3 regions of the Paenibacillus xanthanilyticus genome follow, and region 3 is predicted to be linked to each of the others. Evidence: riboswitches for the same ligand, from Rfam matches in the RefSeq annotation. Region 3 holds a riboswitch; each other region holds the start of a gene.
The links. Region 3 has a riboswitch for cobalamin ahead of ACFSKT_RS07090 (ABC transporter substrate-binding protein). Riboswitches for the same ligand answer to the same signal wherever they lie in the genome.

Region 1: it holds a riboswitch for cobalamin, as region 3 does, so the genes downstream of both, ACFSKT_RS03385 (energy-coupling factor ABC transporter permease) here and ACFSKT_RS07090 (ABC transporter substrate-binding protein) in region 3, are expected to answer to the same signal.
Region 2: it holds a riboswitch for cobalamin, as region 3 does, so the genes downstream of both, cobJ (precorrin-3B C(17)-methyltransferase) here and ACFSKT_RS07090 (ABC transporter substrate-binding protein) in region 3, are expected to answer to the same signal.

The regions. Positions count from the first base shown of each region.
Region 1 is NZ_JBHUHA010000001.1:795,940-800,479, reverse strand. It holds gene ACFSKT_RS03390 (WG repeat-containing protein) at 1-1,900, shown strand, start outside; cobalamin riboswitch at 1,982-2,188, shown strand; gene ACFSKT_RS03385 (energy-coupling factor ABC transporter permease) at 2,345-3,115, shown strand; gene ACFSKT_RS03380 (energy-coupling factor ABC transporter substrate-binding protein) at 3,108-3,389, shown strand; gene cbiQ (cobalt ECF transporter T component CbiQ) at 3,386-4,186, shown strand; gene ACFSKT_RS03370 (energy-coupling factor ABC transporter ATP-binding protein) at 4,183-4,540, shown strand, end outside.
Region 2 is NZ_JBHUHA010000001.1:3,288,806-3,293,345, forward strand. It holds gene ACFSKT_RS14035 (sirohydrochlorin chelatase) at 1-422, opposite strand, end outside; gene cobJ (precorrin-3B C(17)-methyltransferase) at 478-2,301, opposite strand; cobalamin riboswitch at 2,514-2,742, opposite strand; gene ACFSKT_RS14045 (hypothetical protein) at 4,048-4,200, shown strand; gene erpA (iron-sulfur cluster insertion protein ErpA) at 4,516-4,540, opposite strand, start outside.
Region 3 is NZ_JBHUHA010000001.1:1,757,879-1,762,418, forward strand. It holds gene ACFSKT_RS07085 (FecCD family ABC transporter permease) at 1-741, opposite strand, end outside; gene ACFSKT_RS07090 (ABC transporter substrate-binding protein) at 741-1,745, opposite strand; cobalamin riboswitch at 1,931-2,178, opposite strand; gene ACFSKT_RS07095 (PAS domain S-box protein) at 2,311-3,852, opposite strand; gene ACFSKT_RS07100 (heavy metal translocating P-type ATPase) at 4,034-4,540, opposite strand, start outside.

The DNA.
Region 1 (4,540 bases), 960 kb from region 3:
GCATCCCGACTACGCGTTCTATTGGTATTATTGGGCCGATGCGCAATGGAGAGCGGGGTTGCCGCAAGCCGCCTTGTTATCCGTTCGCCGCGCGCTGGAGTTTCCGCATCCGTATCCTTCGCGCGAAGAGCTGGAGCGGCTGCAGCGCGAGATAACGGGCCAGCTTCAACACGGCCACGGCGCCGCCGCGAGGGCGGAGGCGCTGTTCCCGGCATCGCTCAAGACCGTGAACGGCATACGATGGGGGTATATCGACCGTGCGGGCAAAATGGTGCTCCAGCCGCGGTTTCGCTCCGCCGCCGCGTTCGGCCGCACCGGGCTGGCGGCTGCCGGGACGGAGCAGGGGACGGGACTCATCGATACGTCGGGACGCTTCGTCGTCCAGCCGATCTATGACTCCATCGGCGAATTCTCGGAAGGGCATGCCGTCGTGATCGACAAAGAAGGCTTCAAGCTGATTGACGCCGAGGGGCGGATCGTCACGAAGCGTGCCTACTCGTTCTTAGGGAATTTGCATAACAACAGAGCCGTCTTCTATGTGCAGAACACGGATGGCAATTCGCTGTACGGTTATATCGACGGAGAAGGCAGCGAAGTCATCCCGGCCCGCTTCCAGGAGGCGGACGACTTTGAACGCAATCGCGCGCTGATCAAGACGAAGGAGGGCGAATACGCGGTCATTCGGCCAGACGGCACGCAGGTGGCCGTCTTCCATTACCCGTTCGTCGGCCCGCCGAGCGACGGTCTGCTTGCCTTCCAGCAGGAGGCCGGCGGCAAATACGGGTATATCGACGAGAAGGGCAGAGTCGTCATCCAGCCTGCATACACCTATGCGCAGCCGTTCCGCGACGGGCTTGCGGTCGTCAATACCGGCGAAGACTACAAATCGGTGTACGGCGTCATCGACAAGAAAGGCCAATATGTCGTGCAGCCGGGCTACAACGATATCCGACAGCTTGGCGACAATCGTCTGGCGCTCGGGCAGGCGATCGACGAGAACGAGCCCTATCGGGGCTCCATTTTCTTGGTTGCGACCGCGAAAGGCGTGCGGTTGAGCGACTTTGCCTATTTCGACGTTCAAGATTACAAGCAAGGACTGGCATCGGTCTACGATCGAACGCATACGTACTTTATCGACCGGACGGGCAAGGCAGCCCCGGGTTATCCCCGGATCAAAGGCAGCGGCACGTTAACGCTCGAGGATGGTCTGATCGCGGCGAACGTGGACCAGCGGCTCTCCTATTGGACGAACGACGGACAGTCCGTATGGCGGCAGAACAGCATCATTCCGCTGCGTGATCCCTATCGGGTGCGCGAGGTCAAATACAGCCCGAACAAGGATTACCTCGTCTATTATCCGCAGCTCGAAGGCATGTCGAATCCGAATACGCAGCAGAACGTCAACACGAAGCTCAAGGAACTTTCCCAAGTGAAGCCAGTTCCGGCGGATCAACAGCTTGAATCGTCCTATACCGGCGATTTCCAAATCTCGATGTTCCGCAAAAATCTGCTCGTCCTCGAGCTGTCCGGCTACGATTACCCGTTCGGCGCGGCGCACGGCATGCCGTCGCTGCTGTATCCGCACATCGACATCACGACCGGCGCGTTCTACAGGCTCGAAGACTTATTTAAGCCGGGCAGCGATTACGTGAAGGTGCTGAGCGACATCGTCGGCCAACAAATCAAGGATGATCCGCAGTACGATTACGTGTTCCCGGACACGTACAAAGGGATCGCGCCCGACCAGCCGTTCTACGTCTCGGAGACGGCGCTCCATCTGTATTTCGCCCCATACGAGATCGGGCCATATGCGGCAGGCTTCCCGACGTTCACGATCCCGTTCGCGCAGATTAACGCGATTTTGGCGAAGGACCGTCCGTTCTGGCAGTCCTTCCGCTAAGGCGCTCCTTCAAAACGGTTGTTGCGCAAAACGCGGCGACCGTTTACTATGTTCATAGGTTTCAACCCGCCGCGCGGGAATAAGTGAATAACGGAAACAGGTGCTGGAAGGGCGGCCGCTGCAGGCTGCCGTTCCGGCTTAATAGGGAAGTTCGGTGCAATGCCGACGCGGTCCCGCCACTGTTACGGAGGAGTCGAAAGCGCAAATTCGCCACTGGGTGCAACCGGGAAGGCGGCTGACGACGATGATGCCGGTAGCCAGGAGACCTGCCTGTTTCGACGACACTGCTTTACCTACGGGAGATAGGGAGGTGTTAGACGAGCAACCGGATGGTAGATAAGCTGCGTACATACGGGCGTCTTTCCCCTGCATCACGAAGGGGAGAGGCGCCTTTTTGGCGTGTTCGATCAGCGCGCGACAACTTAGTGGAGAGGAATTGGAGACGTGACAAAACGAAAATGGGCGGGGACGCTGTCGCTAATAGCGGCGTTCGCGCTGTATCTGTGGTTGAATGTGCCGCAATCCGCATACGCGATGCACATCATGGAGGGCTTCCTTCCTGTAGGATGGGCGATATTCTGGTGGGTCGTGTTCATTCCGTTCTTTGCGCTGGGACTTCGTGCCTTGCGAAAGGTGACGAAGGAGACGCCGGAGCTCAAAATCATGCTCGGTCTCGCGGGCGCCTTCACGTTCGTCCTATCTGCGCTGAAGCTGCCGTCCGTCACGGGCAGCAGCTCGCATCCGACCGGGACGGGCCTCGGCGCGGTCATGTTCGGCCCGCTCCCGATGAGCGTATTAGGATCAATCGTCCTGTTGTTCCAAGCGGTGCTGCTCGCGCACGGCGGATTGACGACGCTCGGGGCGAACGCGTTCTCGATGGCCGTCGCCGGGCCGATGGCCGGCTACGCAGTCTACGTCTGGCTGATGCGGACGACGGACAGACCGAAGCTGGCCATCTTCTTCGCCGCCGCGACAGCCGATCTGGCCACCTATATCATGACCTCGGCGCAGCTGGCGCTGGCGTTCCCGTCGGCTAGCGGCGGCATCGCCGCTTCGCTGATGAAATTCGGCGGCGTCTTCGCGCTCACCCAAATTCCGCTTGCGATTAGCGAAGGATTGCTGACCGTCCTAGTCTGGAACTGGCTGCAGGCATATGGAGCCGACGAATTCCGGCTGCTCCAGCGCAAAATGAAAGGAGCGCGTACCCATGTTTAAACGTTACCGCAATACGTGGATTGTTGCAGCCGTCGTGCTGCTCGCCGTGCTGCCGCTTGCCTTCGTCAACGGCGATTTCGGCGGTGCGGACGGCCAAGCCGAGGAGATGATCGCCACCGTGGATCCGGCCTACGAGCCATGGTTCTCCTCGCTGCTGTCGCCGCCGGGCGAAACGGAGAGCATGTTGTTCGCGCTGCAAGCGGCGCTCGGCGCGGGCTTCATCGGCTACGTCATCGGCTTGTTCCGGGGGAAAGCATTGAGAAAGAAGTCGTGATCCTGCATCAAATCGACAGCTATTCGTACGGCAATCGGTTGAGAAGCTTGCCGGCGACGGCAAAATGCGGCTTCGCCGCCGCGCTGCTGCTGCTTGCCTATCTGGCTGGGCCGGCGGAACAGGCGGCGATCACGGTCTGGCTGTGCAGCTGGACCGTACGCAGAGCGGGGATCGGCGCGAGATTCTACGCCGCCGCGCTCGGCAGCGTACTCGGCTTCTATCTGCTCAGTCTGCCTGCGCTGCTGGTTGAGGTGATGCCAGAGAGCGCGGCGATGGTACCCGCTGCGGTCGGCGTGGACATCGGCCGATGGCAGCTGGTCTTGACCGAGGACGGGGGCAAGCTCGCGCTGGGGCTCATGCTTCGCATTCTAGCCTGCTCAAGCTGCTTTCTCTTCCTCATTCTGACCACGCCGATGGCAGACCTGTTCCAGGTGCTGCGCAAGCTGCGCGTGCCGCTGCTCGTACTGGAAATCATGCAAATCATGTATCGGTTCCTTTTCCTTCTGCTCCAGACGGCCTTCGAGCTGTATACGGCTCAGCGGGCAAGAGGCGGCTATCGCGGCGCGAAGAGAACCATCGCCGATACGGCGACGCTCGCAGCCCGGTTGTTCGATCGGACGATGTCCCGTTACGAGGGTTGGATGCGCGGACTTCGCGCGAGAGGCTTCGAAGACGAGCTGCGGCTGGCGCCCGGCGAATCGGGAATCGTGCCGGCAAGGCTGCGGTTCGAAGCAGGGATCGGCATCGCGATCTTAACGTTATCGGCGCTGACGCTGCCGGGAGGATGGCTATCATGAACGACATCATCGCTTGCGAGCGAATCTCATATACGTATCCCGCTGCCGGCAAGCCGGCGCTCGATCAACTGTCCGTTCGTATACCGCAGGGCAAGAAGACCGCGCTGCTCGGCAGGAACGGGTCCGGCAAATCGACCTTCTTTCTGCAGCTGCTCGGCCTGCTGCAGCCCGATCGGGGGACGATTCGGTTCCGCGGACAGCCTTATCCGCAGTCGCGCCGCGGGCTTCGCGATATCCGGGAGCAGATCGGGCTGGTGTTTCAAGATCCGGAGCAGCAGCTCATCCTGAACACGCCCTCCGAGGATGTCTCCTATGGTCTGCGCAACGCGGGCGTCCCGGAACTGGAGATCCGCG
Region 2 (4,540 bases), 1.5 Mb from region 3:
TCGCTGCTGCCCCGCCCGACGACGAGCACCGCCGTGTCGCGCAGCTCCGCTTCCGGATCGAGTCCGGACTCGCGCAGCCGGGCCGAGAGAATCTCCAGCACTTGGTCATGCACGCCGATCGGGCGGCCGTAGATGAACTGAACGCCCCGGTGCCGTTCCCGCGCCTCGTCGATTGCCGCCGGGATATGCAGCTTCGCATGGCCGGCCGAGAATAGCGTGATCGGTATGACCGCCACCCGCTTCGCCCCCAGCGCGGCGCACTTGTCGAGCCCCTGATCGAGCGTCGGCTTCTCGAACTCGAGGAAACACGTCTCGACTAGCAGCCCGTCCAGCCGGTCCGCGATCGCCCCGACGAACGCCCTGACCTCGTCATTCCCTTCGGCATCTCGGCTGCCGTGGCCGACAAACAATACTGCATCCATATTTCGTCCGCTCCTCTTCCCATTTAATCCCGGCGTGCCGTCGACCTTCCATTCGTCAGTCGCCGCATACCGCGTTATCGATTGCAAACACAGGCAGATCCTGCTGCCTATAGCCTTCAAGCTCCTTCACCCGTTTGAAAAACTTGTGGAACCGTTCGTTCGGATGGCCCTCCGCCCGAAAACGCGCCACGATCCGCTCGATCGTCGGCACCAGCGCCTCCGGCTCGATCCCTTCCGCGACAGGCTGGGCGGCGTGCGCGTTGCGCCCGACCGTCTTCCCGCCGAGGAACAGATCGAATTTCCCCCTTCTGTATACGATGCCGATATCTTCGTTCACCGCGCCGTAGCACGCCATCCCGCAGCCATTGAAGCCAATGCGCAGCTCCTTGGGCACCTTGGCGCCGCCGAGCCCCGCGCCGAGCCGCTCCAAATACGGCACCGATTCGGCTTTCTCCATATTGCAAAAGTCGCACGCCTTGATCTGCACGACATCGCCGATCGGCGCCAGCGTGAATCCCGCCTCGCGAAGGCGGCCCGTCGCCGCATCCGGGTCGTCCGTCCGCAGGCGAACGATAAACTGGTGATGCGGCGTATACTCCAGCTCGCCCGCGTCGCCGACGATCTCGGCCAGCAGCATCATTTGCCCCGCGCTGAGCTTCTTGTTCGCCAGGCCAGGGCTAACCGTGAATTCGAATATCGCCTCCTGCCGGAACGCGGCTGCCGCACGGCCGCCATCCACGCCCTGCCCTTGTTCGGCTGTCGCCACGCCGCGGCTGGCATCGACCAGACGCAGCGCCTCCAGCGCAAGCGATAGCGGCGATGCCGAAGCAGCAGCTGCCTTCGCCGGCGAAGGCGCGATCCCGACAGTCTGCCGCCGCAGCGCGTTATGACCTGCCGGCTCCGCTGCTAACCAAGACCCGGACACGGCCTCCGTCCTCCTCGCCTCGCTTCCTTCGCGGTCGGCCGCAAGCCGCTCAAGCGTCTCGCCGTCCTCATCCCACCCCGCTTCTTCCGATCCGGCGTCTTGTTCCGTCACGCCAACCGTCTCCAGCGCCCATGGCTCCGCCTCGGTCCGCAGCCGCTCGTGCGGCCGCAGCGGCTGCACGTCCGCGCCAAGCGTATACTTCCGCTGATACCCGCGCGGCGTGATCATGAGCCCTTCATAGACGCTCGTGGCCGAATTGCCGATGATGACGGTCGTCAGCATGCCGATATCGTGCTCCAGCATCTCTCCGAGCGTCGTGATCACGACGTCCTGCCGGTCGCGGTAGGCGCTCTTGACGATGCCGACCGGCGTCTGCGCCGAACGGTACTTGAGTACGATCCGCTGCGTCTCGACGATCTGGCGCGTACGCCGCCCGCTGCGCGGATTGTACAGCGCAATGACGAAATCCGCGGAGGCGGCCGCCTCCACGCGCCGCTCGATGACCCGCCATGGCGTCAAATGATCGCTAAGGCTGATCGTGCACGCATCGTGCATGACCGGCGCCCCGAGCAGCGACGCCGTCGAGTTGATCGCCGAGATACCCGGGATAATCTCCACCGCCACGCCCGTCTCCCGCCGCCAGCCCCGCTCCATCAGCACCTCGTACACGAGGCCGGCCATGCCGTAGACGCCCGCGTCACCGCTCGAGATGACCGCGACCACGCGTCCGGCTTCCGCCTGCCGTACCGCTTCCTGCGCCCGGCTGACCTCCTCGGTCATCCCGGTCCGCACGACCTGCTGCTCGCTCAACAGCCCGCGGATCAGATCGACGTACGTGTTGTAGCCGATGACGATGTCGCTCTCTTGAATCGCTTCCTTTGCCCGTTTCGTGATATGTTCGAAGCTGCCCGGGCCGAACCCGACGATCAGCAGCTTGCCCGTTGTCCTCTCCATGCGATCCCGCCGCTCCTTCCTTGACCTATCCGCCTAACCGGCCGTTCCCCGGCCGATGCCAACGCAAAAAAGGACATCCCCAACACAAAACGTGTTAGAAATGCCCGTGGCTAACAAACGAATCCAAACGTCCGCCCCCGCTCGCATGCGCAAAGGGAAGCAGCGTTCCTGCTTGTCCGATCTCTAACACCACCCTAATTCCGCGTAGGTTAACAGTGCTGTTGAAACAGGCAGGTCTCCTGACTTAAAGCAATGCGCCGGCGGTCTTCCCGGGAGGCAGTCTCCCAGTGACTTCGGTTAGCGGCGCACCCGTCCGCGGCCATCGATCGGCCGGCGGACAAGCTTCTTACAGTGGCGGGTCCGTGTCGGTTTTGCACCGAACTTCCCTATTAAGCCATAATCGCGTTCACACGACTTGGCACCTGTTCCCAATATGCAATTGTCTCGACCATCATACAAGAGCCTGCCATCATCTGTCTATGAAAATAATGGTACGAGGCCCGGCGTCAAGGTTTCGCATTCCCGGCGCATAGCTTCCGCACGAACCGGCCATCCTATTTTCGACGGCGTGAAGAGAGGTGTGGTTCCATTGAGCCGAATGGTGAAAGGACTCAACACGCGAGGTAAACGGAAGTAAACACATTTTGCATAGAAGCGAGGGGTTGTGCCGCAGAGCATTCTGAGGGACACGTTACCATCAGGTAAACCGGATTTCTAACGGATGTGAAACAGATGTTGTCTCATTCTACGCATCGCCGTCGGAGAAGAGCCCTTAAAACGGGCTCTTTTTTCGTTTCGCACCATACCCGCACCGTTTTTTTGGGGAGAAGCGCGCATAGACGAGCCCCGTGCGGGACATTCTAATTATCGACGGCGTGAAGAGAGGTGTGGTTCCATTGAGCCGAATGGTGAAAGAACTCAACACGCGAGGTAAACGGAAGTAAACACATTTTGCATAGAAGCGAGGGGTTGTGCCGCAGAGCATTCTGAGGGACACATTACCATCAGGTAAACCGGATTTCTAACGGATGTGAAACAGAAGTTGTCTCATTCTACGTATCGCCGTCGGAAAAGAGCCCTTAAAACGGGCTCTTTTTTCGTTAGGGCGCCCCTTTGCGCATCATCACGAAACCATGTATAGAACGCCCCCGTCCCGGACATCATAATCTCGACGGTGAGAAGCGAGGTGTGGTTCCATTGGACGGCATCGTGCACGGACTCACAAGAGGTAAACGGAAGTAACACATTTTGCATAGAAGCGAGGGGTTGTGCCGCAGAGCATCTCTGAGGGACACATTGCCATTAGGTAAACCGGATTTCTAACGGATGTGAACAGAAGTTGACTCATTCTACGAATCACCGTCGGAAAAGAGCCCCTTCAAACGGGCTCTTTTTTCGTTATGCCCCCAAGTTGGCCGTGTTGGCTCGACTTTCGCATAGAACGTCCCCGTCTCGGGCAATATAATCTCGACGGTGAGAAGCGAGGTGTGGTTCCATTGGACGTCATCGTGCACGGACTCACTAGAGGTAAACGGAAGTAAACACATTTTGCATAGAAGCGAGGGGTTGTGCCGCAGAGCATTCTGAGGGACACATTACCGTCAGGTAACCGGATTTCTAACAGATGTGCAGCAGAAGTTGTCTCATTCTACGTATCACCGTCGGAAGAGGGCCCCTTCAAAAGGGCTCTCTTTTCCGTTAACGACGTTCGCAGTCGATGCCGCAATTATGCCGAGGAGGATCATAATGAACGACGAATACCGTCCTGCCCAACTGAACGCGGAACAGCTGAACGAGCTGCGGCAGACCGAAGAGCATCTCAGGTCGGCTTCCAACACGAATATCGTGCTGATCGCTTACGAGAAGGACAACGAGCCATCCGGTAAGGGGCGCGTCTAGCCGATGGTCGCACTATTCGATTTGGTACGCGAGGTGCTCTTCGCGGGCGCCATCCACAGCGTGGAGCATGCGTTCGAGCTGTTCGAGTCCTCGTAATAAAACGCATACGCTTGGACCAAAAAACGCCCCCAGCTTCCTGGCTGCGGCGTTTTTTGGCGTACTTGCCATTGACATCCATCCTATTCTCCGCCTCGCACGAGCGCCCTTCCTTTTCTCCCGCGCCGCTTATTTCCAACGCAAAAAGCCCCCTGCCACGGCGTGAAACTGCGCATTCTACCGTAGAGGGGACTTATCGTGACTTCATTTAAACGCGGTTTAGCACTCGCCCGGCGCGCTTGGT
Region 3 (4,540 bases):
AATAGCCAGCTTCGTCCGTTCGACCTCGATGCCCAGATGCGAAGCATGCCGTTCGCCGAAGACAAACAAATTGAGCGCCATCGCGTAACGAATTAAAACGACCGCGCCCACGGCAAGGAACGGCAGCACGAGCTGCGCATGCTCCCAGCCGCGCGCGCTGATGCTGCCCATTAGCCAAGCGTTGATTTCGTTGACGACGCCTTGCGACAGCGACGACATCAAGGACACGACCGCGCCGAGGAACGCCTGTACGATGACGCCGGACAGAATGAGCGTTTGGATATTCATCGCCCCCCGCGCGCGGGCCAGCGCCACGACGACACCCAGCGTGGCGATACCCGTTACGAACGCGACGCCCGGTATCAGCCACATGCCGACCGTCGCATGATAACCGAATAAAAGAATGAATGCCGCGCCCACGGAACAGCCCGTCGCGACGCCCAAGGTGAACGGATCGGCGAGGGGGTTGCGCAGCACGCCTTGAAAGCCCGCGCCGGCCAGCGACAGACAAGCCCCGACGAGCATGGCCAGCACGATGCGCGGCAGGCGCACCTGGGTGACGATCGCGATCGCGCTAGGGTCCGCGCCGCCGTCCCCGGCAGCGCCCGTCACAAAACGCAGCAGGATTTGCCATACCTCGGATAGCGGCAGTCTCGCCGATCCGATCGACAAACTAACCACGATAGATGCGGCAAGGAGGAGCATCGCTGCTCCTCCATACACGTACAATTTGCGCCGCATTACTTCACGAGATCCGGATGCAGCTTCTTCGCGACTTCGAGCAGGCCTTCCGCCAAGCGAGGGCCTACGCGAACAAGCGGATCCTGTTCGACTTCATACAGCTTTTTATTTTGAATGGCCGCGATGGCCTCCCAACCCGGACGCTTCTCGATCGCGTCCAGAATCGGGTTTTTCTCGCCTTCCTTGACGCTCAAGGACGCGTAGACGATGACGTCCGGATTTTGCTCGATGACCTTCTCCGGATCGATCTCGTACCAGCTCGACTGATCCGCGATGTTCGCGCCGCCCGCGAGCGTGATGATCTCGTCCAGAAATTCGCCTTTGCCCACCGTCCAGCCCGGGGAGAACTCGAGGTATACCTTCGGCTTAGGCGCGTCCTGCACGGCATCGATCACCTGCTGGCGCACGTCTTTCATATGATTGACCACTTCCAGCGCTTTGTCGGTCTTATTCATGATCGCGCCGATCTGGCCGATCTTGTTCATGACCTCGTCGTACGTCTTCGGATCGGTCGCCAGCACCGTCAGATTCAGGCCCCGCAGCTTCTCGATTGCCGGCGCGTTCATCGACGAGGACGCCAGCACGAGATCCGGCTTGAGCGCGACGATCGCTTCGATATTCGCCTCCATGCCGCCGACTTTCGCTTTCGCCGCCGCTTCTTCCGGATAATTCGAATTGTCGTCCACGCCGACAACCGCATCGCCCGCACCGATCGCGAACATGATCTCGGTTTCGCTCGGCACGAGCGTCACGACTTTCTCCGGCGCCTTCTCGAACGTAATTTGCGTGCCCGTCGCGTCGGTCACCGTCAGCGGGTATATCGGCGCCGCGGCCGTCTCGCCCCCCGCGTTGCCCGCGCCCGATGCGGCGTTATTCTCCACGGCCGCGTTGTCGTTCGCCGCCGAGCCGTTATTCTCCGCCTTGCCTCCACATGCCGCCAGCACCGCCAGCAGCATGGCCGCCACCAGCAGCATCGTCAATCTGAAGCCGATCGTTCTTTTCATGCTGTCCCCACTCCTTGTTCTTGCCGATATTGCAATTGCAATAAAAAAAGCACTCCCGTGACCGTGCCGGAAGTGCTTGCTGCAGACATTCGCGCGTTCATGAGACGCCTTCCAGCCTTATCAGCCGGCGCGTGCCGTAATCGTTCGTCCATTCCAAGCTCCAACACTTCCCCAAGTCCACGTGGGCAGCGTGCTACGAACAGGCAGGTCTCCTGACTCGAAAGCTTGCGCGCTGCCGTCTTCCCGGACCGCATAATCGGCCAGTGACATCGAGGGGCATCGCGTTGTCCCGGGACCGGCATTCGCCGTCCGTCGGACGCTTTCTTACAGTGGCGGGTCCGTGCCGGCATTGCACCGGTCTTCCCTTTTAACCTCCACGCGGCGCGCAATTGCTTGCGTTCCTCGCTTCGGCACCTGTTCCAAGTCTATGCAATTGTTCGACTGTAACTATATCACTCCGGGAAAAGGCTTGTCTACCCTTTTCGCCGTGGGCAGACGAGCAGAAGCGCGGAATGCAAAGAACCCCGGGGCATGTTGTCCCCGGGGCACGCGCGTGGGCTATGCGTCAAGCTTGCGCCGACCCAGCCGTAACCTTCGCCTTCTCGGCGGCCCGGCTGCCCGCGAGCGGCAGCACGACGGTCACCGTCGTGCCGAGTCCGCTCTCGCTGGCAAACGACATTTCGCCGTGATGCGCTTGGACGATTCGGTTGCAAATCATGAGCCCGAGCCCGGTTCCGCTGCTTTTGGTCGTATAGAACGGGCCGCCGAGCTTGTCGATCAGCTCGATCGGAATGCCGATGCCCTGATCTTTGATCAAGACCGTCACCTCGCCCTCCCGCAGCGCGCGCAGCTCGATCTCGATGCATCCGCCTCCTGGCATGGCCTCGATCGCGTTCTTCAGCAGGTTGATAAACACTTGCTTGATCTGATTCTCGTCGCAGTAGATCGACGTGTCCGCCGTGTCGTTCAACTTGATGCACAGCTCGACGTTTTTCATGATCGCTTGCGTCTCGAGCAGCGTCATGACCGCTTGCAGAATTCGGATCAGGTCATAATGGCCGAATAATTGATTGGCTTGCGGTTTGGCGAGCGCCATGAATTCCTGCACGATCTCGTTGATCCGGTCCAGCTCGGCCAGCATGATATCGAAGTAATCGTGGTGCTTGTCGAACTTCTTCTTCAGCAGTTGGGAGAACCCTTTGAGCGACGCAAGGGGATTGCGGATTTCGTGCGCGATGCCGGCCGCCATCTGCCCGGCGACCGACAGCTTCTCGGAATTGACGAGCGCTTCTTCCGCCCGCTTGCGCTCCCGGATATCCCGGTACACCGTCTGGACGACGATCCTTCGCCCAAGGAAATTGTGGATGCGTGTACTGGATGCTTCGACGTCGATCGTCTCTCCGTCCAACCCGATCAGCTTGCTCTCGACGAACTCGAGCGGATCGTCGGACTGCATGACCTTGGAGACGCGCTCTGCGGCGGCTAGCCGCTCGTCGGGATGAATAAGCGAGCCGATGCATTGATAGAGCAGCTGCTCCTGCGTCTCCGCCCCCAGCAGCTTCATCGCCGCGTTGTTTATATAGATGATGGTATCGCCGTCCTGCACGATGATCGGCTCCGGCAAATATTTGATCAGCCGCTGATACCGCACGTCGTTCTCGGTCGACAAATCGTCCGCCTGTTTCATGCTTGTCGTGTCCATGAGCGTCCCCATCAACGTCGGCTTGCCGCGATAGGTGATCATGTCCGCCTGCGTTTCGAAGTAAAACACGCTTCCGTCCTTGCGTAGACCCCGGATCCAACGCATCGCATTCCGTTCGCCGCTGAGCCGTCTGCGGGTTTCCTCGCGGAAGATTTCCATATCCTCCGGGTGCACGAGCTCCGGGGCTGTCATGCGCAGCATTTCTTGCTGAGTATAGCCAAACATCTCCGCGAGCCGGCCGTTCACGTATAGCAGCCGATCTTCGCTCGCCAAGAATACGCCCGTCAAGTAGTTGTCAACCAATCCGTTAATATTGCTCGTCAACATCGCATGAGGATTGATTATCCCTCGTTTTTTTAATTGGGCGGCTTGCTGTCCGTTAAAAAAAGTGACACGACTTCTCATCGTCCATCCTCCGCTGTTTTGGGCAACCTTGTGTATTACCATTCGCTGCCCTTGCTCCGAAAACCTTCGGCCCTTTTGGCTTATTTTGCTTCCCTCGGCAATCGAAAGGCCCATTCGTTCATGTCGATATAGTGCGATTGAAGTCAAAAGCAGGCGTTCCTTGGCAGGAGCGGCACGCCAATCAATCCGCGATCTTCCGCAGCTGGCGATTCAGCCTGAGGGCGTTGCCGACGACGGAGACGGAGCTGAACGCCATCGCGGTGCCCGCCATCCACGGCTCGAGCCCGCCGAAAGCCGCGAACGGAATGACGCAGGCATTGTACACGAAGGCAAAGCCCAGGTTCTGCCGAATATTGCGCAGGGTCAGTCTGCTGATCAAGACCGCGTCGGCGATGCCGGTGAGCCTCGCGCGGATGAGCGCCATATGGCCGGCCGCCAGCGCCGCGTCCGTGCCGTTGCCCATGGCGATGCCCACGTCCGCCGCCGCGAGCGCCGGCGCATCGTTCCAGCCATCTCCCGCCATCGCAGCGCGACGGTTCTCCCGCCGCAGCCGTTCGATCAGCATTTGCTTGTCGGCCGGCATGAGCGACGCGTAGACCCGCTCGATACCCGCTTCGCGCGCAGCCGCCCAAGCGGGCGCAGGATGGTCGCCGGTCGCGAGAATCGTCTCGATGCCCGCTCTGCGCAG